DNA from 3 places in the Streptomyces sp. NPDC053367 genome. Region 1 is predicted to be linked to each of the others. Evidence: riboswitches for the same ligand, from Rfam matches in the RefSeq annotation. Region 1 holds a riboswitch; each other region holds the start of a gene.

The links. Region 1 has a riboswitch for cobalamin ahead of ACIGXJ_RS16300 (ribonucleoside-diphosphate reductase subunit alpha). Riboswitches for the same ligand answer to the same signal wherever they lie in the genome.
Region 2: another riboswitch for cobalamin. It lies ahead of ACIGXJ_RS06870 (energy-coupling factor ABC transporter permease); the one in region 1 lies ahead of ACIGXJ_RS16300 (ribonucleoside-diphosphate reductase subunit alpha).
Region 3: another riboswitch for cobalamin. It lies ahead of ACIGXJ_RS00305 (cobalamin biosynthesis protein); the one in region 1 lies ahead of ACIGXJ_RS16300 (ribonucleoside-diphosphate reductase subunit alpha).

Annotation. Positions count from the first base shown of each region.
Region 1 covers NZ_JBITYN010000005.1:193,298-200,611, reverse strand. The annotation lists gene ACIGXJ_RS16305 (ribonucleotide-diphosphate reductase subunit beta) at 1-279, opposite strand, end outside; gene ACIGXJ_RS16300 (ribonucleoside-diphosphate reductase subunit alpha) at 279-2,630, opposite strand; cobalamin riboswitch at 2,752-2,908, opposite strand; partial or broken gene ACIGXJ_RS16295 (GNAT family N-acetyltransferase) at 2,933-3,460, opposite strand; gene ACIGXJ_RS16290 (NACHT domain-containing protein) at 3,587-7,207, shown strand.
Region 2 covers NZ_JBITYN010000002.1:86,321-93,634, reverse strand. The annotation lists gene ACIGXJ_RS06885 (dihydrodipicolinate synthase family protein) at 1-539, shown strand, start outside; gene ACIGXJ_RS06880 (proline racemase family protein) at 572-1,576, shown strand; gene ACIGXJ_RS06875 (GntR family transcriptional regulator) at 1,667-2,407, shown strand; cobalamin riboswitch at 2,668-2,855, shown strand; gene ACIGXJ_RS06870 (energy-coupling factor ABC transporter permease) at 2,885-3,574, shown strand; gene ACIGXJ_RS06865 (energy-coupling factor ABC transporter substrate-binding protein) at 3,571-3,975, shown strand; gene cbiQ (cobalt ECF transporter T component CbiQ) at 3,982-4,731, shown strand; gene ACIGXJ_RS06855 (energy-coupling factor ABC transporter ATP-binding protein) at 4,728-5,612, shown strand; gene ACIGXJ_RS06850 (S1 family peptidase) at 5,819-6,715, shown strand; gene ACIGXJ_RS06845 (GNAT family N-acetyltransferase) at 6,756-7,265, opposite strand.
Region 3 covers NZ_JBITYN010000001.1:52,084-59,397, reverse strand. The annotation lists gene cobN (cobaltochelatase subunit CobN) at 1-75, opposite strand, end outside; gene ACIGXJ_RS00310 (cobyric acid synthase) at 72-1,598, opposite strand; gene ACIGXJ_RS00305 (cobalamin biosynthesis protein) at 1,595-2,539, opposite strand; cobalamin riboswitch at 2,640-2,782, opposite strand; gene ACIGXJ_RS00300 (hypothetical protein) at 3,034-3,255, opposite strand; gene ACIGXJ_RS00295 (anion permease) at 3,287-4,537, opposite strand; gene ACIGXJ_RS00290 (class II aldolase/adducin family protein) at 4,732-5,406, shown strand; gene ACIGXJ_RS00285 (alpha/beta hydrolase) at 5,580-6,707, shown strand; gene ACIGXJ_RS00280 (hypothetical protein) at 6,867-7,314, shown strand, end outside.

The sequences.
Region 1 (7,314 bases):
CGCCTCGGGGGAGTTGATGTGCTTGTACAGCGTCAGCACCAGATTGTTCGCCACGATCGAGTCGCCCGTCGCGAAGAACGCGACCAGACGGCCGATCAGATGCTGCTCCGCCGGCGTCAGCTTCGCGAGGTCCGCGACGTCCGAGTGGAGGTCGACCTCCTCGACGGTCCAGGTGTTCTTGATCGCGTCCCGGTAGCGCTCGTAGAAGTCGGGGTAGCGCATGGGGCGCAGGGTCAGCTCGAAGCCCGGGTCGAGGAGATTGGTGTTGCGGTCGGACATCACTGGCAGGCCTCGCAGGACTCGGGGTTCTCAAGGGAGCAGGCGACCGCTTCGGGGTCGGCGGCCTGCTGGACGGGGACGGTCGCCTGCGCGGCGCGGGCGATCCGGGTCGCCGGGCGCGAGCGCAGGTAGTACGTCGTCTTCAGCCCGGACTTCCAGGCGTACGCGTACATCGAGGAGAGCTTGCCGATGGTCGGCGTCTCCAGGAACAGGTTCAGGGACTGCGCCTGGTCCAGGAACGGGGTACGGGCCGCCGCCATGTCGATCAGGCCGCGCTGCGGGATCTCCCACGCCGTGCGGTACAGCGCCCGCACCTCCTCGGGGATCCACGCGAAGCCCTGCACCGATCCGTTGGACTCGCGCAGCGCCTCCCGCGTGCGGGCGTCCCACACGCCCAGGTCCTTGAGGTCCTGCACCAGGTAGGAGTTGACCTGGAGGAACTCGCCCGACAGCGTCTCGCGCTTGAACAGGTTGGACACCTGCGGCTCGATGCACTCGTACACGCCCGCGATGGAGGCGATGGTCGCGGTCGGGGCGATCGCGAGGAGCAGGCTGTTGCGCATGCCGACCTCGGCGATCCGGGACCGCAGCGCCGCCCAGCGCTCCGGCCAGGTCAGCTCCACGTCGTAGTGGTCGGGGTGCAGCACGCCCCGCGCCGTGCGGGTCTTCTCCCAGGCCGGCAGCGGGCCGTTGCGCTCGGCGAGGTCCGCGGACGCCTCGTACGCGGCGAGCATGATCCGCTCGGCGATCCGCGTGGACAGGGCCTTCGCCCCGGGCGAGTCGAAGGGCAGGCGCAGTCTGAAGAAGACGTCCTGCAGGCCCATCGCGCCGAGGCCCACCGGGCGCCACTTGGCGTTGGAGCGGCCCGCCTGCTCGGTCGGGTAGAAGTTGATGTCGACGACCCGGTCGAGGAAGGTGACGGCCGTGCGGACGGTGGCGTCCAGCCGCTCCCAGTCGATGTCACCGTCGATCACGAACGCCCCCAGGTTCACCGAACCCAGGTTGCACACCGCCGTCTCGCCGTCGTCGGTGACCTCCAGGATCTCCGTGCAGAGGTTGGAGGAGTGGACGACATGGCCGGGCAGCGCCGTCTGGTTGGCGGTCCGGTTGGCGGCGTCCTTGAAGGTCATCCAGCCGTTGCCGGTCTGCGCGAGGGTGCGCATCATACGGCCGTAGAGGTCACGGGCGGGGATGGTCTTCTTCGCGAGGCCCGCTTCCTCGGCCTTGCGGTAGGCGGCGTCGAACTCCTCGCCCCACAGGTCGACCAGCTCGGGCACGTCGGCGGGGGAGAACAGCGACCACTGCTCGTCGGCGTTGACCCGGCGCATGAACTCGTCCGGGATCCAGTGCGCGAGGTTCAGGTTGTGCGTACGGCGGGCGTCCTCGCCGGTGTTGTCGCGCAGCTCCAGGAACTCCTCGATGTCGGAGTGCCAGGTCTCCAGGTACACCGCGGCGGCGCCCTTGCGGCGGCCGCCCTGGTTCACGGCGGCGACCGAGGCGTCGAGGGTCTTCAGGAACGGCACGATGCCGTTGGAGTGGCCGTTGGTGCCGCGGATCAGCGAACCCCGGCTGCGGACACGGGAGTACGACAGACCGATGCCGCCGGCGTGCTTGGACAGGCGGGCGACCTGGTGGTAGCGGTCGTAGATGGAGTCCAGCTCGTCCAGCGGGGAGTCGAGGAGGTAGCAGGACGACATCTGGGGGTGCCGCGTGCCGGAGTTGAACAGCGTGGGGGAGGACGGGAGGTAGTCGAGCCGGCTCATGAGCCCGTAGAGCGCGGCGACTTCGTCGACGGAGCGGACCGTGTCGTCCTCGGCCAGGCCGCAGGCCACACGCAGCAGGAAGTGCTGCGGCGTCTCGACGACCTTGCGGGTGTGCGGGTGCCGCAGGAGGTAGCGGCTGTGCAGGGTGCGCAGGCCGAAGTAGCCGAAGCGGTCGTCGGCCGCCGGGTCGGCCAGCGCGTCCAGCCGCTCGGCGTGCAGTCGTACGAACTCGGCGGTGCGGTCCGCGATGAGACCCTCGCGATGACCGACGGCCACGGACCCGGTGAAGGAGGTGACCCCCTGGGAGGCGGCCTCGGCGGCGATGGAGACCGTCAGCAGCCTGGCGGCCAGCCGGGAGTAGGCCGGGTCCTCGGAGATCAGCCCGGCCGCCGCCTCGGTGGCCAGCTCGCGCAGCTCCGCCTCGTCGGCCCGGGCGGACCGGCCCCGCAGCGCGGCGGCGGCCACCCGGCCGGGGTCGGCGTCGGGCAGGTCGGCGGTCAGCTCGGTCAGGGTCCGCAGCAAGGCCGTTCCCGGAGTGTCCTCGTCGGTCGGGACGGCTGAGGCCGGGTCTGCTGGCGCGATGGTCACGTGGGGGCTCTCCCTCGCTCGGCACGGGGCCCGCGCGAGGGGCATGGCGGCACACGAGCGCACGCGGCGCCGCGTCCACCGGCCCATTCCGCGAGGCCCGGACGTCGGGGCACCCGACCGGTCGGCCGGGGCCACTGTCGGCAGGTCCTCGGACTGACGCCTGTGCACGAACGCGCACAAGGCACACCGTTGCGGGACAGTTCCGGATTCACACCGGATTCCCCTGCGACGACAGCGAGCATGAGCATACATCTAGTGCCGGGTGCGGGTGACACCCCCATATGTTGTGTCGCCGCGTGACTTCAGAGCGTCAACTCGTAGGTGAGCAGAGTGAAGTCGCTGCCCGGGACAGGCCGCCAGCCGCGCTCGGGGCACGCACGAAACCGACGCGTTCGCAGAGGCGGCGGGCCGCGCCCATGGCGGGCTGGGTCGACAGGACGACCGCCGTGCACCCCGCATGGCCCTCGCGCGGGCGGCACAGGCCCGGACGAGGGCCTCGCCGACTCCCCGGCCCCGGGCGGCGTGGGCGACCGCGAGCATGCGGATCTCGGCCTCCCCTGGGCCGGCCGGATGGCCAGAGGACCGGCCGACGGCACGAAGGTGACGCAGCCGAGCGGCTTGTCGCCCACCACCGCGACCAGGACGTCCGCGGCGGCCCGCTTCGCGACGTCCCTGAGCTCGCCGAGCTACCAGTCGCTCCCGCCGAAGGTGAGGAGGCCGTCCTGGCGATACGCCTCGGCGGTGACCTCGCCGGCCACCCCGCACTCCGCGGGGTCCACGGGCCTGATCGGTATGTCCCGGCGCCCTGGTGTGCCCGACGGGCCCGGCACCGCGGCGGCCTTCCCTGGCCTCCCGCGGCCGAGTTGCGCGACCACCCTGGAGTGCTTCCATGGAAATGGGTGTCGACGTCCATGGTGATCCTCCGTCCAGGAACGCTCTTCCGGAGGGAGCACGCAATGACGAGGGTCGTCCGTCACCCTCCCGGCAAAGTGCGGCCCCCCGACGCGCCGATGGCCACGCTGGAGCTGAGACGCGCGGCGAGCAGGATCAGACACGCACTGCTGCGCGACTGGCACGCCCTGACGATCCGGCTCGAGGCCCGCCGCGGCACCACGCGCCCGAGGAAGTGGCGCAGATGGCTGTCCTACACCAACGCGACGCGCGTGGTCTGGCTGATCGCCCTGTTCGCGGTGCTCGCCTGGTGCGCGGAGGGCGTGTACATCCTCGTCTCCCAGCACACCACCGCCTTCGAGACCTGGAACGACAACGACGGCTTCGACACCATCGTCCGCTTCGTCGGCCCCGTCCTCACCGCCTCCATCGCCGCCGCCCTCTTCCTGTTCTGGTGGTACCGCTGGACCAAGCGGCGCTACCTCACCAAGGCCCGTGAGCAGCCGCGCAGACTCGTGCCCACCGCGGGCCCGGACAGCGAGCGGATCGTCGGCCGCGAGCAGATCGCCGAGGTCATCGCGGAACGGCTGCGGGAGCGCGACACACGGCGGCCCTATCTGCTCGTCGGCGGCGTCGGCGTGGGCAAGACCGCCGTCCTGGTACGGCTCACCGAGATGCTCGCCCGGCAGCACGCCGTGCCGGTGCCGATCCGGCTGCGGGACTCTCTCGACGGGGCCGAGCTGAACTTCGAGCAGCTGGCCCGGCGCCGCTTCGCCGAGGAGGCGCCGCACGGCGTGCTGGCCCGCACCAAGACCGACCGGGTCTGGCAGCAGCTGCTCGCCGACGACAAGCTCGTCGTCATCGCCGACGGACTGGAGGAGGCCCTCCTCGACGACGACCTCCAGCAGAACCGGGACAACGTCATCCGCCGGGCCATCGAGCGCGCCCACCGGGAGAAACTGCCCCTGGTCATCGCCTCCCGGCCGCACAGCCCGCTGGAGAGCACCTCCGCCGCGATCGTGGAGCTGGAGCCGCTCAGTGAGGAGGAGGCGCTGCTCTTCGTCGATGCGGACATCCCGGAGACGGACGCGCGGCGGCTGGACTGGATCGTGGAGACGGCCGAGATGACGGAGTCGCCGATCTACCTCCAGATCGCCCGCGAACTGCACCGCCACGGCGCCCTGGAACGCGACCGCCCGCGCAACGACCCCGACCGGCTGGACACCCGCAGCTGGGACCGCAGCATGCTGCGCCTGTGGCTGCTCCAGACCTGGGAGCACACCCTGTGCGAGGGCAGACTGCGTCAGGACGTCGCCCTCTCCCCGCACGAGCGCCGGGACACCGTGGAGGTGGTCTCCGCCCTGGCCTGCCTCGGCCTGCTCCAGGACAAGCTGGAGGTCGGCCTCGCCGAGCTGATCGACCGCAACGCCCACCTCGGCACCGGCCGCCGCGCGCGGGCCCAGGCCGAGCGGATGTGGAACGGGCGGCACAGGTTCGACCGGTACGGCAGCAACGGCAACGTCTTCACCGAGTGGCACCGGCAGCGCATCTGGGACGCGCTGTGCGAGCGGCTCAGCGACGAGAACGCCAGACGGCTGCGCGAGGGGGACGTGAACCAGTGCCGGGCGCTGCTCGCCCGCCTGACCGGCGACGCGATCAGGCTCCGGCTGGTGGAGGGCTTCGAGCGCAAGGTGCGCTTCCCGCACAGCATCATGCAGGCCTACTTCGGCTACCGCGTCCTCAACCACCTCGGCGAGCGCGGCGCCGCCCGGCTGGCCGAGCAGGCGCTGCAGCCGCCCGGCCCCAGCCGTGAGCTGCTCATCGCGCTGGTGCTCCAGTCCCGGCGGCGGGCGGCGGACCTGTCGGTCGAGGGCGGCAGTGTGCGCGCCGAGGCGAAGAAGCGGATGAAGGAACAGGTGCGGCAGGCGCCGGTGACCCCGCGCACCCTCACCCAGCGCCTGTGCGCCGCCGCCGACCGGCGCACCGACGACCCCAAGTCCCTCGACCTGTACGCGGCGGCCCTGGAGATCGAGAGCGTGGAGGACGACCCCGCCCTGCTGAAGGACATCGTCGGCAAGGTCCGCAAGCACTGGAGCGGCATCAGGGGCGACCAGCGCACCCTGGAGGAGGCGAAACGGGCCGTCATCAAACAGCTCGGCGCGGCCCTGCGGGCCACCGGCGACCGGATCGACACCACGCCGCTGTACGAGCGGCTCTTCGAGATCGGCGTCTCGGAACCCTCGTACTCCATCAGGATGTCCGCCGCCCAGGAGTTCGGCGCCGGCGGCAACGCGGCGTTCGCCGTGATCCGCAGCCGGGTCGGCCTGCGGAGCGACCCCGTCCAGGAGTACGCCGCGCGGGTCGCCGGGCTGAAGGCGCGCAAGCGTCAGGACTTCGAGGTGTGGGTGCGGGAGATGGCGCGGGCGCGAGCCCTGCGCACCACCTCGCCGGCGGCCTCCTGCGAGCGCATCGCCGAGCTCCAGCGCGCACGTCAGCGGCTCACCCGCCGCCACCGGCAGCAACGGGTCGAACTGCTCCGCGAGTTCGTGATGCGCGCGTGGATGGTCCCGATGCTGCTGGGCTCCGTCGACGACTCCCACCGCGACGAGGCCCGGGAGCGTCTGACCCGATGGCTGCGCCACCTCGACCCGAACGCCACCGGCGGCACCCCCGATCTGCCGCTCGCCCTGGAATCCGCGCTGGCACAGGGGTTCAAGTACGCGGCGAACCGGCGCAAACGCCACCCGGCCACCTACCCGGGCGCCCGGGCCGACCTGATCCGCACGGCCGAGACCGTGCTCCAGCAGTCCCGGTGCTGGTACGCGCAGCTCAGCCTGCTCCAGGCGCTGTGCCTGTGGGAGCTGCCGGACAGCGTCGGCCGCCATGAGCGCGGGCGCGCGTCCTCGGCGGGGCCGGGCGAGGACGGGGACGGCATGTCCGAGGCGCCCCGGGCGATCGGCGACACACACGCCGTCCAGACCGTGAAGCGCTGGCTGTCCATGGCGGGCACGGTGAACCGGCCGCCCGGCAGGGCCGGGCCGGACGACGACGCGCACCGGCGTCACCTGCACCCGTTCGTGGCCGAGGCGGGCGATCTGGTGGCCCTCGCGCTGGAGACCGGCCAGCCCGAGCGGTTTGTGTGGATCGACGAGAAGGGGGTCGCCGACACCATCGGCTCCCGCATCGACGACCGCGGGGCCTACCGCAAGCACTCCCTGTGGATTCCGCCCTCGGTCGGCTGGAGCACCCTGGACCCGCGCGCCCAGCGGCTCGTCGCCGACGTACTGGTGATGCTGAACCTCGTGGAGCGGGACGGGACGCCCGACGAGGTCGAGGAGCGGATGGCCCGTGCCGAGCAGCCGGGGATGCCCCTGCCGCCGTGCATCCGCACCAACCGCTCGCCGCTGCGGCCGGATCTTCGGGTGGGCACCGCAGTCCCGCCCGCGCCGGGCAGCGCGTGCCTGCCCGACTGCAAGTTCCAGCTCTGCCCGTATCCGCCGCGGGGCGGGGTGCCCCGGGGGGAGATCCGTGAGCCGTTCTGCCGGCAGCAGCAGGCGCTGCTGCCGGGGCGGGTGCGGCGGTACCTGCCGCGGGCGTTCCGGCGCAAGACGCCGGCCTGGGTGGGGATGCGGGTGGGGGAGCTGGACCGGTTCTGGGACGCGATGGCCCTGCGGACACGCGACTAGCGGGCCGCCGTTGCGCTGAGGCCGGCGGCCCGCTGTCCGATGTCCGTTGTCCGATGTCCGTTGTCCGTTGTGCTGCTCGTGCGGTTCCCGCGCCCCTTCGGGGCGCG
Region 2 (7,314 bases), on a different contig from region 1:
CGGTGACCGCCCACTACGCCGAGGTCGCGCGCGCCGGACTGCCCGTCGTCGCGTACAACAACCCCATCGACACCAAGGTCGACCTGACTCCGGAGCTGCTGGCCCGGCTGCACGCCGAGACGGGGATCGTGGCGGTGAAGGAGTTCTCCGGCGATGTGCGCCGGGCCTACCGGATCGCCGAACTCGCCCCGGAGCTGGACCTGTTGATCGGCGCGGACGACGTGCTGCTGGAACTGGCCGTGGCCGGCGCGGTCGGCTGGATCGCCGGCTACCCCAACGCCTTCCCGGAGGCGTGCGCCCAGCTCTACGACGCGGCCGTGGCCCGCGACCTGGACACCGCGCTGCCGCTGTACCGGTCCCTGCACCCGCTGCTGCGCTGGGACTCCCGCACCGAGTTCGTGCAGGCGATCAAGCTGTCCATGGATGTCGTCGGGGTCTTCGGCGGACCCAGCCGGCCGCCGCGGACGCCGCTGCCCGAGGCGTACGAGGCCGAGATCCGCGCGGCCACCGAGAAGGCCGTCGCCGACGGCCACCGCTGAGAAACCGATCCGGCCCACCGAAAGGGGCGTTCGTGCGCACGCGTCATGTCTTCCACGCCGTCGACTCGCACACCGAGGGCATGCCCACCCGGGTCGTCACCGGCGGTGTCGGGGTGGTGCCCGGTGCCACCATGGCCGAGCGGCGCCGCCACTTCGCCGAGCACCTGGACCATCTGCGCACCCTGCTGATGTACGAGCCGCGCGGGCACGCCGCGATGAGCGGGGCGATCCTGCAGCCGCCGACCCGGCCGGACGCCGACTACGGAGTGCTGTACATCGAGGTCTCCGGGCTGCTGCCGATGTGCGGGCACGGCACCATCGGGGTGGCGACCGTGCTGGTGGAGACCGGCATGGTGCAGGTCACCGAGCCCGTCACCACCGTACGGCTGGACACTCCGGCGGGACTGGTCAGCGTGGACGTGACCGTCGAGGACGGGGCCGCGAAGTCGGTCACGCTCACCAACGTGCCGTCCTTCTGCGTCGCGCTCGACCGCAAGGTGGAGGTGCCCGGGTACGGGCCGGTGCGCTACGACCTCGCGTACGGCGGGAACTTCTACGTGTTCGTCGAACTGGACGCGCTGGGGCTGCCGTTCGACCGGACCCGCAAGGAGGACCTGCTGGCCGCGGGGCTGGCGGTCATGGAGGCGGTGAACGCGTCGCCGGACCGGCCCGTGCATCCGGCGCAGCCGGAGATCGCCGGGGTCAAGCACGTGTATCTCGCGGCCCCCGGCTCCGACGCGCGGCACTCCCGGCACGCGATGGCCATCCACCCGGGCTGGTTCGACCGTTCGCCCTGCGGCACGGGGACGTCGGCGCGGATGGCGCAGTTGCACGCGCGCGGGGAGCTGCCGCTGCACCAGGACTTCGTCAACGAGTCGTTCATCGGCACCCGGTTCACCGGGCGTCTGGTGGAGGAGACGGAGGTGGGCGGGGTGCCGGCGGTGGTGCCGCGGATCACGGGGCGGGCCTGGATCACGGGGACGGCGCAGTACTTCCTCGACCCGGACGACCCGTTCCCCGCGGGGTTCCTGCTGTGAGGCCCCGGCCGGCCGCAACTGCCGCACAAGGGCCGCGAAAACAACGTGACATTGTACTCTGGTGATCCGCAGCGGCACGAAGGGAACACCATGGGGCACCTCCAACGCAACCTCGCCACCACCCGCGAGCGGCTGCGCGACCAGGTCGCCCACGCGCTGCGTGCCGCGCTGATCTCCGGTGAACTCAAGCCCGGGCAGGTCTACTCGGCGCCCGGGCTCGCGGAGGACTTCGGCATCTCCGCGACGCCCGTGCGCGAGGCCATGCTCGACCTCGCCCGCGAGGGGCTGGTCGAACCGGTGCGCAACAAGGGGTTCCGGGTCACCGAGGTCGACGAGCGCGACCTCGACCAGTACAGCGAGATCCGTATGCTCATCGAGGTCCCGACGGTCGGCCGGATCACCCGCAGTGCCTCCCGCGAGGAGCTCGAGGCGCTGCGGCCCGTCGCCGAGCAGATCGTCGCCGCGGCCCGCGCGCACGACCTGATCGGCTACCTGGAGGCCGACCGGCGGTTCCACCTCTCGCTTCTCGCGCTCGCCGGCAACGACCGGCTCGTCGAGACCGTCGGGGACCTGCGCAAGCGGTCCCGGCTGTACGGGCTCACCGCGCTGGACGAGAGCGACCGGCTGATCCCGTCGGCCGAGGAGCACATCGAGCTGCTCGACCTGATGGCGGCCGGGGACGCGGAGGGTGCCGAGCGCTGCATGAGCCGCCACCTCGGCCATGTGCGCTCGCTGTGGGCGGAGGGCGGGCAGAAGCCCCTCGCAGCGCAGCAGACCCGGGCGCGGAAGACCGCCGGGACGGCGGGGCGTGACCTGGGGGCCGTGTCCTGAGGAATCAGGGCTGAGGGCCGGGGGCCGGGCGCGCCGCGTGCCCTCCCGCTGGAGCCGTCCCCTCGCGTCGGTCCCGCCCGGACCGTCCGAGGGCCCGGGCAGCGCCACCCGACGCACCCCGGGGAGCGCCGGCGCGCAGTGACGATGATCACGAGGCGTCCCCGGCGGGATGCGCCGGGGCGCAGAGGTGGCGCGGCGGAGGCCCGCCGGAGGCGTTGTGCGCCCCCCGGGGGCCGCTTGTCACCGTCGCGGTCAGGGCACTAGTGTCACCACGCCTTGGTGAACGGGAAATCCGGTGCGAAACCGGTGCGGCCCTCGCCACTGTGATCGGGAAGTCCGGCTCCGGCCCTCACGGGCAGCCACTGGGTCCGTCCGCGGACCCGGGAAGGCGGAGTTCGGGCGGTGGTACCCGTCAGCCAGGAGACCGGCCAAGGCGTGTCAACCATCCACGAGGTGCTGGAGAGGGTCTGCCGGGCCATGCACATAGCCGAGGGTTTTCTTCCTCCGGCGCACGCGATCGCCTGGGGCGTCGCGTCCGCGCCCTTCGTCGTCCACGGAGTGCGCTCACTCACCCGTGAGGTCAGGGAGCACCCGGAGAGCACCCTGCTCCTCGGCGCCTCCGGAGCCTTCACGTTCGTGCTGTCCGCCCTCAAGCTGCCTTCGGTGACCGGGAGTTGCTCCCACCCCACCGGGACCGGGCTGGGCGCCATCCTGTTCCGGCCGCCGATCATGACCGTCCTGGGCACCATCACCCTGCTGTTCCAGGCCCTGTTGCTGGCGCACGGCGGCCTGACCACGCTCGGCGCCAACGCCTTCTCCATGGCGATCGCGGGCCCCTGGGTCGGATACGGCGTCTACCGGCTGCTGCGCCGCTACGACGTGCCGCTGATGGTCGCCGTGTTCTTCGGGGCGTTCCTGGCCGACCTGTCCACGTACTGCGTGACCAGCGTGCAGCTGGCGCTCGCCTTCCCCGACCCGGGCAGCGGGTTCCTGGGCGCGCTCGGCAAGTTCGGCTCCATCTTCGCCGTGACGCAGATCCCGCTCGCGGTCAGCGAGGGCCTGCTGACCGTGCTGGTGATGCGGTTGCTCGCCCAGTCCAGCAAGGGCGAACTGACCCGGCTCGGCGTGCTGGTGGACGACCGCGAGGACGAGGCGGTGGCCCGGTGAAGCGCGGCACGAAGATCAACCTGCTGCTGCTCGCGCTCGTCGCCGCCCTCGCGGTGCTGCCGCTCGCCCTGGGCCTCGGCGACCACAAGGAGCAGCCGTTCACCGGCTCCGACGGCGAGGCGGAGACGGCCGTCACCGAACTCGACCCCGGCTACGAGCCCTGGTTCTCGCCGCTGTACGAGCCGCCGTCCGGGGAGATCGAGTCGGCGCTGTTCTCCCTCCAGGCGGCCCTCGGCGCGGGGGTCCTCGCGTACTATTTCGGGCTGCGCCGCGGCCGCAGACAGGGCGAGGAGCGTGCGCGGGCGCGGGCGCGGCTGGAGGACCCGAAGGATCGGTCCGAGGGGGAATCCGGCGAGGACACCCCCGCCGCGGACAGCCGCTCGGGCGCCGGGCAGGGCTGAGCACGCGTGCTGCCCATCGACGTGGCGGCGCACAGCAGCCGCTGGCGCCACCGCCACCCCGTGGACAAGGCCGTGCTCGGTCTGGGCCTGACCGTGCTGGCGATCTCCCTGCCGCCGTGGCCCGGCGCGGCCCTGGTGCTGGTCACGGCCCTCGTCGTGCTGCTGGGGCCGGCGGGTGTGCCCGGCCTCAGGCTGTGGCGTGCGTACCGGGTGCCGCTCGGCTTCTGCGCGAGCGGCGCGGTGACGCTGCTGGTGCAGGTCGGCGGGCCGGACGGCTGGATCACGCTCGCCGACGGGGGCGCCGTACGGGCCGGGGAGCTGATGCTGCGGACCTCGGCGGCCTCGCTCGGTGTGCTGCTGTTCGCTTTCACCACGCCCATGTCGGATCTGCTGCCGCGCCTGGTGCGGGCCGGCGTGCCGGCGCCCGTCGTGGACGTGGCGATGGTGACGTACCGGATGAGCTTCCTGCTCCTGGACTCCGTACGGCGGATCCGTGAGGCGCAGGCGGCGCGGCTCGGGCACACCACCCGGGCCGCCACCTGGCGTTCGCTGGCCGGGCTCGGCGCGACCGCGTTCGTGCGCTCCTTCGACCGGGCGGCCCGGCTGCAGTCGGGGCTCGCCGGGCGCGGCTACGACGGCACCCTGCGGGTGCTGGTGCCCGAGGCCCGTGTCTCCGTCCCCTTCACGGCCGGCGCCGTCGCGCTGCTGACCGCCGTCACCGTCCTCACCTTCGTCCTGGAAAGGGTCCTGCCGTGAGCGAGGCCGTACGCGACGCCCTGAGCGGGGCCGTCGGCGAGCCCCCCGTCGTCGCCCTGCACGGCGTGTCCTTCGCCTACGAGGACGGCCCCGATGTGCTCGACGGCCTGGACTTCGCGGTGCGCGAGGGCCGGGCGCTGGCGCTGCTGGGCCGCAACGGCACCGGAAAGACGACCCTGATGCGGCTGCTGAGCGGCGGACTGCGGCCGCGTGCGGGGCGGCTCACGGTCGAGGGCGAGCCGGTGTCGTACAGCCGTGACGGGCTGACCCGGCTGCGCACGACGGTCCAGCTGGTGGTGCAGGACCCCGACGACCAGCTCTTCGCCGCGTCCGTCGCGCAGGACGTGTCCTTCGGGCCGCTGAACCTCGGGCTGCCCGACGCCGAGGTGCGGGCGCGGGTGACGGAGGCGCTGGCCGCGCTGGACATCACCGCGCTGGCCGACCGGCCCACGCACCTGCTGTCGTACGGGCAGCGCAAGCGCACCGCGATCGCGGGCGCGGTGGCGATGCGGCCGCGGGTGCTGATCCTCGACGAGCCGACCGCGGGGCTCGACCCGGACGGCCAGGAGCGGCTGCTGAAGACGCTCGACGGGCTGCGCGCGGGCGGCACCACGGTGGTGATGGCCACCCATGACGTGGACCTCGCGCTGCGCTGGGCCGACGACGCGGCGCTGCTCACCCCGGCCGGGGTCCGCACCGGCCCCGTCGCCGCGACGCTGGCCCGCGCCGACCTCCTCGCCCAGGCCGGTCTGCGGCTGCCGTGGGGCATCGCCGCGGCCGGACTGCTGCGCGCCCAGGGCCTGCTGGACGAGACGCAGCCGGGGCCGCGGACCCCGGAGGAACTGGCCGCGCTCACGCCCCGGCCGGCGACGGGCGGCTGAGCCGCCGGAGCAGGGTGTACGGCCTGGTGCAACGGCTGACATCTCGGCCTGATCTTGAGTGAACCTCCGTTCCGCGGATCCCGTCTGGCTGTACGACATCGGCCCCCGCGGCCGGCGACTCCCCCGGCGCGCACCGCAGTTGCGGCGCCGGGCCGGGGCCGTCCGGCGGGTGGCCGCGAAGACACGGAGAACGGAGAAGACCCTCCATGCGTCTGTCCACCCCCCACAGAGCGACGGCCCGGCGGATCGCCGCGACCGCGGCCGCGACCGGTGCGGCCCTCGCTCTGACCGCCGCGTCCGTCGGCACCTCGCACGCCGCCGGCACCTCGGCGGACGACGGCCGTCCGACCGCCCAGATCATCGGCGGCGTCGCCCAGCCGGACGGCAGGCACCCGTTCATGGCCGCGCTGCTGCAGAAGGGCACGGGCAGCCCCTACGACCGCCAGTTCTGCGGCGGCAGCCTGCTCTCGCCGGACCTCGTCATGACGGCCGCGCACTGCGTGCTGGGCACCCAGCCCAAGGAGATCGAGACGGTCGTCGGCCGGACCGTGCTGTCCAAGAAGAACCAGGGCCATCTGCGCCAGGTGACCGACATCGTCGTCCACCCGCGCTACGCCCGGGGCCAGGAGGCGTACGACGTCGCCTTCCTGTTCCTCGACAAGCCCGTCCGGGGCATCGCGCCCGTCCACCTGCCCACCGAGGGCACGGACGCGCTGATCCGGCCCGGCGCCCAGGCCACGGTCATCGGCTGGGGCAACACCAACACCGAGGTGACCAGGTACGCCGACCGGCTGCGCGCGGTGAACGTGCCGATCGTGTCGCACATCGAGTGCAAGGCCACCTACGCGGAGTACGACAAGAAGGTCAACGTCTGCGCGGGTGTCGAGGGCAAGGACTCCTGCCAGGGAGACAGCGGCGGCCCGCTGTTCCGCAAGCTGGCGGGCCGTCAGGGCGTCTACCAGATAGGCGTGGTGTCCTACGGCGACGGCTGCGCCGAGCAGGGCGCCCCGGGCGTGTACACGTACACCGGCTCCCACGAGCTGTGGAGGACGATGGACGAGTCGGCCAAGGGCAAGCGCGTGAAGCGGCTGCTCGGCCGCTGAGCCCCGGCACCGGGCGGGGCGCTGCCGCCCCGCCCGGTGTTCAGATGCCGAACGGCGCCGCGTACCGCACGGTGCCGGCGGGCAGGGGGTGGCCAGGGTCGAGGGCGAGGGCCATCAGGGCCTCGTCGGGGACGTCGATGGTCACCCCGATGCCGTGCGCGGAGGCCCGGGTGAAGCCGAACCTGGGGTAGTACGAGGGGTGGCCGAGGACGACGACGTACTTCTCGCCCCGGTCCGCGGCCGCCCGCAGCGCCGCACGGACGGCCGCCGCGCCCGCGCCGGTCCCCTGGTGCTCGGGCAGCACGGCCACCGGGCCCAGGCACAGGGCCGGTACGTCGCCGATGTGGCAGCGGGTCAGCAGGGCATGGCCGGCCGGCGTGCCGTCGGGCCGCGCGGCCACGACGGACAGTCCGTCGATCCATGCCTCGTCGGCCCGCAGCGCGTCGACGAGGTCGGCCTCCAGCGGGGTGTCGAAGGCGGCGAGCTCGATCGCGCGGACGGCGGGGATGTCGGCGCGGGTCTCGGCGCGCGTGGTCCAGTCATTGCTCATGGCAGCTGAGGTTACGGCGCGGGGCGGCCGGGGCTCACCCGTTTTCTCC
Region 3 (7,314 bases), on a different contig from region 1:
CCGGTACGGCGCACCCGAGGCGCGGGCCGCCAGCAGGTCCGTGTCGGCGGTCGACAACAACAACACTGTGCTCATGCGGGCGCTCCCGGTGGAATGAAAGGCAGTCCTTGCGGCGCGCCGGACTCGATGAGCCGCCACAGCGCGTCCGTGTCCGCGTGCTGTTCGATCAGGTCGCCGAGCCGGTCGAGCTGCTCCTCGCGCAGCGCGGCGAAGGACGTGTCGGGCGCCGGCACGAAGCGGCGGCCCGCGGCGGCGGCCACCTCGCGCAGGAAGGCGCGCCGGAAGCCGTCCGACTCCAGCGAGCCGTGCCAGTGGGTGCCCCAGGTCTGGCCGACCCGGCAGCCGTCGAGGAAGGGCTCGCCCGACAGGACGGTGGCCACGCCGTGGTGGATCTCGTACCCCTCGACGGGTTCGCCGAGTGCCTCGCCGGCCGGCCGGGTGAGGGTCTTCTCGCGGGCGAACCGCACCCGCACGGGCAGGATGCCGAGCCCGTCCACCTGGCCGCGGCGGCTCTCGACCTCGTCCTCGATGTGCTCGCCGAGGATCTGGAACCCGCCGCAGACGCCGAGGACCGGCCGCCCCTCGGCCGCCCGGCGCACGAGGGCGTCAGCGAGGCCCCGCTCGCGCAGCCACTCCAGCGCCCGCACGGTCCCCCGGGTGCCCGGCACCACCACGAGGTCCGCGTCGGCCAGTTCCTCCGGCCGGTCCACGAACCGCACGACCACGCCCGGTTCGGCGGCGAGGGCGTCGACGTCCGTGAAGTTGGACATCAGCGGGACCGCGCACACGGCGACGCGCAGCACGTCCTCGCCGACGGGCGGCGCCACGTTCGACTCGCGGACGGTGCCCCGCAGCGACACCCGCAGCCCGTCCTCCTCGTCGATGCCGAGACCGTGCCGGAAGGGCAGCACACCGTACGTGCGCCGCCCGGTGAGGTCCTGGAGCATGTCCAGCCCCGGCTCCAGCAGCGAGACGTCCCCGCGGAACTTGTTCACGAGGAACCCGGCGACCAGCTCCTGGTCCTCGCGCGAGAGCAGCGCCACCGTCCCGAAGAAGGACGCGAAGACGCCCCCGCGGTCGATGTCGCCGACGACGAGGACGGGGAGCCCGGCGTTGCGGGCGATCCCCATGTTCACGATGTCGGTCCGTCTGAGGTTGATCTCGGCCGGACTGCCCGCCCCCTCGCAGATCACCGCGTCATACGTGCCCCGCAACTCGGCCAGACAGTCCAGCACGGTGCCGAGCAACTGCTGCTGCCGCCCGCCGTGGTAGCCCCGCGCGCTCAGCTCGCCGACCGGCTTGCCGAGCAGCACGACCTGGCTGCTCTGCTCGCCACCGGGCTTGAGCAGCACGGGGTTCATCAGCGCGGTCGGCTCGACGCGGCAGGCCTGCGCCTGCATGGCCTGCGCCCGCCCGATCTCGGCGCCCTCGCGCGTCACGAACGAGTTCAGGGACATGTTCTGCGCCTTGAAGGGCGCGACCTTGACCCCCTGCCGCACCAGCCACCGGCAGATACCGGCCGTGACGACGCTCTTGCCCGCGTCGGAGGTGGTGCCGGCGACGAGGAGACCCCCGCCCGTGTTCTTCCCCCCGCTCATCTCTTCCGCCCCTTCGCGACCAGGCGCCCGGCGACTCCCACGCCGAGCGCGAGCCAGCCGACCCGGCGCGAGAGCCGTACCGCCCGGTCGATGTCGGTGACGGCGACGGCGCGGCCCGTCGCCCCGTTCAGTACGGGCCGGTGCTCGACCCGGCCGCCGTAGGACAGCGTGCCGCCGAGCCGCACCCCGAGGGCGCCCGCGAAGGAGGCCTCCACGGGACCGGCGTTGGGGCTCGGGTGCTGCGCCGCGTCGGCCCGCCAGGCGCGCACGGCGCCGCGCGGGTCGGGTCCTGCGGCCGCGGCGAGTACGGCGGTCAGCCGGGCGCCCGGCCAGCCGGCGAGGTCGTCGAGGCGGGCCGAGGCCCATCCGAAGCGGCGGTAGCGGGGCGACTTGTGCCCCACCATCGCGTCGAGGGTGTTCACGGCCCGGAACCCGAGCAGCCCTGGCACCCCGCCGACGGCACCCCACACCAGGGCGCCGACGACCGCGTCGGAGGTGTTCTCGGCGACCGACTCCACGACGGCCCGGGCGATCCCGTCGGCGTCCAGGGCCTGCGGGTCACGTCCGCACAGGTGCGGCAGCCGGGCCCGGGCGGCCTCCACGTCACCGGCCTGAAGCGCCCGGCCGATGGCCCGGGCCTCGCGCGCCAGCGAAGTCCCGCCGACGACGGCCCAGGTGGCGGCGGCGGTCAGCGCGACGGATGCGGCCGGGGAGCGGCGTACGGCACGGGTGGCCGCGGCGCCCAGGGCGACCGTGCCGCCCACGCACACGGCCGTGTGCAGGGCACCCAGGCCGCGGTGGTCGCGCCACAGCTTGCGTTCGACGGCGCCGGCGGCGCGGCCGAACGCGGCGACCGGGTGCCCGCGGCGCGGATCACCGAGCAGGAGGTCACCGAGGAGGCCGGCGGCGGCGCCGTACGCGAACACGCGATCGGCACGCATGGGGCTCAGCCGGCCGTGCAGGCGGGCAGGGCAGGGGTGGTGAACCGTGTTCGGCAGCCGCGCATGGCGATATGTCCTCACTCAGGGTGTCCGCGCCCTGGTTCGACGAGACCGGCGGTGAGAGTTCCTGGCTTCCGGGGATGGCTACCCCGGTGACAGTGGCGGGACCGCGCCGGATTCGCACCGGCTTCCTCTCCTGCCGCCGTAGATGGCTCCGGCAGTCCACCACGGCCCGCGAACACCCGTCAACTCGCTGTTGACCTGCGAGGCTGGAGTGTGCCGAGGCCCACACCGGGACCACGCGGGGCCGCCCGCGGAGACCGGCTCGGGCGGAAATGCGCCGTGCCGGACGGCAGTCCGGTAAACCCCGCTCGTGACGTTCCGTCAGCACCCGCGCCAGGTCGAAAGGCGGCCCTCGTGCGCGAGGGGGCCGTCACGGACTCTCCTCGTCCGTGACGGCCCCCTCGCCAGGGCCTGGCGTCAGACGCCGGGCCTCACGCCATGATCAGGTAGATGCCGTACGCCACCGCCGCCGCGCAGGCGGCGAAGCAGGCGTAGGCGCCGGTGACGGCGAGGGCGGCGGAGCCGCCCTGGGACGCGGCCCGCTCCTGGCGGGACAGGCCGACGACACCGAGGGTGAACAGGCCCACGAGGGCCACCGTGACCACGAGGCTGACGCCGAAGACGGAGCCGAGGGCCGCCCAGTCGATCTTCATGCTGCTGATTCCTTAGACGCGAGGTGGGGGGTCAGACCGCGGCCTTGGGGGCGGCCGGGTCGGCGCTCGTCGGGGCGTGAATGGTGGCCGAGAGCTCCTCGGCCATGGCGGTCGTCGGCGGCGGGGTGACGGCGGCCATCGCGGTGGTGATCACGCCGGCCGGCTCCGCGTCGTCGGTGCCGTCGGTGTCGTTGACGTTGGTGTGGTCGACGACCTCGCGGCGCGAGAGCTTCCAGATCGCGGCGCTGGAGGCCACCAGGAAGACGGCCACGAGCGCGGTGCCCCAGTCGCCGAAGCCGGTGACGTACTCGGCGAGCGCGCCGACCAGCGCGGCGGCCGGCAGGGTCAGACCCCACGCCACGAACATCCGGGTGGCCGTGGACCAGCGGACCACGCCGCCCTTGCGGCCGAGGCCGGCGCCCATCACGGAGCCGGACACCGAGTGCGTGGTGGAGAGCGAGAAGCCCAGGTGGGAGGAGGCCAGGATGACCGTCGCGGCGGAGGTCTGGGCGGCGAAGCCCTGCTGCGGCTGGAGGTCGGTCAGGCCCTTGCCCATGGTGCGGATGATGCGCCAGCCGCCCAGGTAGGTGCCGAGCGCGATAGCCAGACCCGCGGACAGGATGACCCACATGGGCGGGTCGGAGTCGGGGGCGAGGGAGCCGCCGGCGACCAGGGCGAGGGTGATGATGCCCATCGTCTTCTGGGCGTCGTTGGTGCCGTGGGCCAGCGAGACCAGGCCGGCGGACGCGATCTGCCCGGCGCGGTAGCCCTTCGCCGCGGCCTTGCCGTCGGCCTTCTTGCCCAGGGAGTAGCTCAGCCGCGTGGCGAACATCGCCGCGACTCCCGCGACCAGCGGGGCCGCGATCGCCGGGAGCAGCACCTTGGTCACCAGTACGTCGCCGTGCACCGCGCCGAGGCCGGCCGAGGCGACGGTCGCACCGATCAGGCCGCCCATCAGGGCGTGCGAGGAGGAGGACGGCAGACCGACGAGCCACGTCAGCAGGTTCCAGAGGATCGCGCCGACCAGGGCGGCGAAGATGACCTCGGGACGGATGCCTGATTCGTCGACCAGACCCTTGGAGATCGTGTTGGCGACCTCGACGGAGAGGAAAGCACCCACAAGGTTCAGGGCGGCGGACATGGCCACCGCGACCTTGGGCTTGAGCGCACCGGTCGAGATGGTCGTGGCCATCGCGTTGGCGGTGTCGTGAAAACCGTTCGTGAAATCGAACGCGAGTGCGGTCACCACCACAATCGCGAGGATCAGTGAGAGGTTTTCCATTTACCCAGGCAATCGTTCGAAGGTCATTGGCTTGTCGAACGTAGGTAACCCAGGTGAACGCGAGGTGAACTGGGCAGGGCATCGGAGTGTCGGAAAGAGGGGTTCCGGGCTACGTCGCACCCCCTCCGCCCGGTCGGCCCTTGTGCCCCAAGGGCCCCGTTGAAGAGACCAGGGTCACCCGGCAGGATCACGGCATGTCCGAGCATCCTCACGACCGGGGCGACGGGACGGCCGCCGCCTGGGCCGACCTGGTGGCCACCGCCCGTCGCACCGTGGCCGACGGCCTCGTCGTCGGCACCTCCGGAAACGTCTCCGTCCGCGTCGGCGACACCGTCCTGGTCACGCCGTCCGGCGTGCCCTACGACCGCCTCACCCCGGACGACCTCACCGGCGTCGACCTCACCGGCCGCCAGGTCCTCGGCACCCTGGTGCCCACCAGCGAGCTGCCCATGCACCTCGCCGTCTACCGCACCACCGGCGCCCGCGCGATCGTCCACACCCACGCCGTCCACGCCACGGCCGTCTCCACCCTCGTCCCCGAGCTGCCGCTGATCCACTACATCACCGCGGCCCTCGGCGGCCCCGTCCGCGTCGCCCCCTACGCCGCCTACGGCACCGACGAGCTCGCCGGGCACATGCTCCGGGCCCTCGCCGGCCGCACCGCCTGCCTCCTGGCGAACCACGGCACGATCGCCTACGGCGCCTCACTCGACCAGGCATACGACCGCACCGCCCAGCTCGAATGGATGTGCCGCGTCTGGCTGACCGCCTCCTCGGTCCCGGGCCTGGCCCCGGCCCTGCTGACCCGGGAACAGGTCGCGGAGGTGGGGGAGCGGCTGCGGGGCTACGGCCAACGACAAGCGCCCTGACGGCCGCCGAAGCGGCGAAACGAGAAGCGCCCTGACGGCCGCCGAAGCGGCGAAACGAGAAGCGCCCTGACGGCCGCCGAAGCGGCGAAACGGCGGGACGGCCGGGAACGACGACGAGGCCCGATCGCCCCGGCCCACTGGCCGACGGCCGGGTCCGCCAGGACACTGAACCCGTGCGCACTGTCAAAGCGACGGCCGCCGCCGTCACCGTTGCCCTGGCCACCGCCGCGGCCACCGTCGCCGCCGGCCGCCTCGCCAGCGACGCGGCACTCAAGGCGCCGCCCGGCCGGCCCCTGCCCACCGAGCCCCGGCTCACCGTGCACGGCACGGCCGCCGGCCGCATCAGCCTCACCCGCGACTTCGCCTCCCTGCGCCCCGGCACCTACGGCCTCGCCGGCGACGGCAGCCACGCCGTCGTCGGCCCTGTCCTGGAGAGCGCCCCCCACCCCGCGGACACGGTCGTACGCCGCCTCGAACGCGTCACCCACGGCACCTTCGAACCCGGCGACCACGTCTGGCTCACCCCGAACGTGCACATCGGCGACCCGGCGAGCGCCCTCGGCCTGGACCACGCCGACATCGACATCCCCGGCGAACTCGGCGCGCTGCCCGCCTGGTTCGTGCCCGGCGCCCGCGACACCTGGGTGATCGCCGTGCACGGCCTGGGCACCACCCGCGAACTCGCCATGAACGTGATGGGCTTCCTGCACCGCCTCCGCTTCCCCATGCTGGCCCTCGCCTACCGCGGCGACCTCGGGGCACCCCGCTCCCCCGACGGCCTCAACCACCTCGGCGAGACGGAGTGGCGCGATGTGGACGCCGCGATCCGCTACGCCGTGCGCTACGGCGCCCAGCGCGTCGTCCTGCTCGGCTGGTCCACCGGCGCCGCGATGTGCCTGCACACGGCCGCGCGCTCGGCCGTCCGCGACCGGGTCCGCGGGCTGGTGCTCGACTCGCCGGTCCTCGACTGGCAGACCACCCTGCGGGCCCTGGCCGCGGCCCGCCGCACCCCGCACGCCCTGCTGCCCCTCGCCGTCCGCGCCGCCCAGGGCCGCACCGGCCTGTACGGCGACCCCGGCCGCGGCGCCGCGGAGGCCGACGGCCTGACCGTGCCGACCCTGGTGCTGCACGGCCCGGGCGACACCGTGGCCCCCTTCCGGCTGTCCCGCCGCCTCGCCGACCGCCACCCGGGCCTCGTCTCCCTGCACACCGTCCAGGACGCCCCGCACAGCGCCATGTGGAACCCCGACCCGGCCGGCTACCAGGAAGCCCTGCGCCGCTTTCTGACCCCCCTCGTGTGACACCCCCGCCGTCCCGGTCGCGGCCATTCCGTTTAGCCGTGTACCACTGGCCGGTTCCCGCCTCGTCCACGCCCTCACGGCCCGCTGCGTTGGCCAGTCCCGTCGCCCGCCGTGACATTCCGTTTGGGTTTTCGGACCGTCAACCGGAAGACTGCACCCGTGACGTCCCGTATCCCGCGCGACTCCAGGCTTCGACTCGTCCGCCCACGACCCCTGGCCGCCGCCCCACGAGCCATGGACCAGCGGCGCCCGCGCCGCCCCGCCCCGCGCCCCCCGGAGGGCACCCCGGCGCCCGCGAAGCTGGCCGGAATGGCACGCTCGCAGCTCGCCGGCGCGGTCCGCGTCGCCCGCTGGGCCGACGCCGCCCTACGCCCCGGCCGGGCGGGCGCCGCCGACGGCAGGGCCACCCTCTCCGAGGCGACCGCCGAACGGGCAGCGGCCGAGCTCGGCCTGACCCCCGCTCAGGTCCGTGCCGACTGGGACACCGCCCGGCTCGCCGGACTCGTCGAGGTGCACGGCGACAGCGCCCGTCCCGGCTGGCGGCTGCGCGCCTGGGACCGCGACGACAGCGCCGTCCTGCGCGGCTGGGTCGCCCTCTTCGACGCCT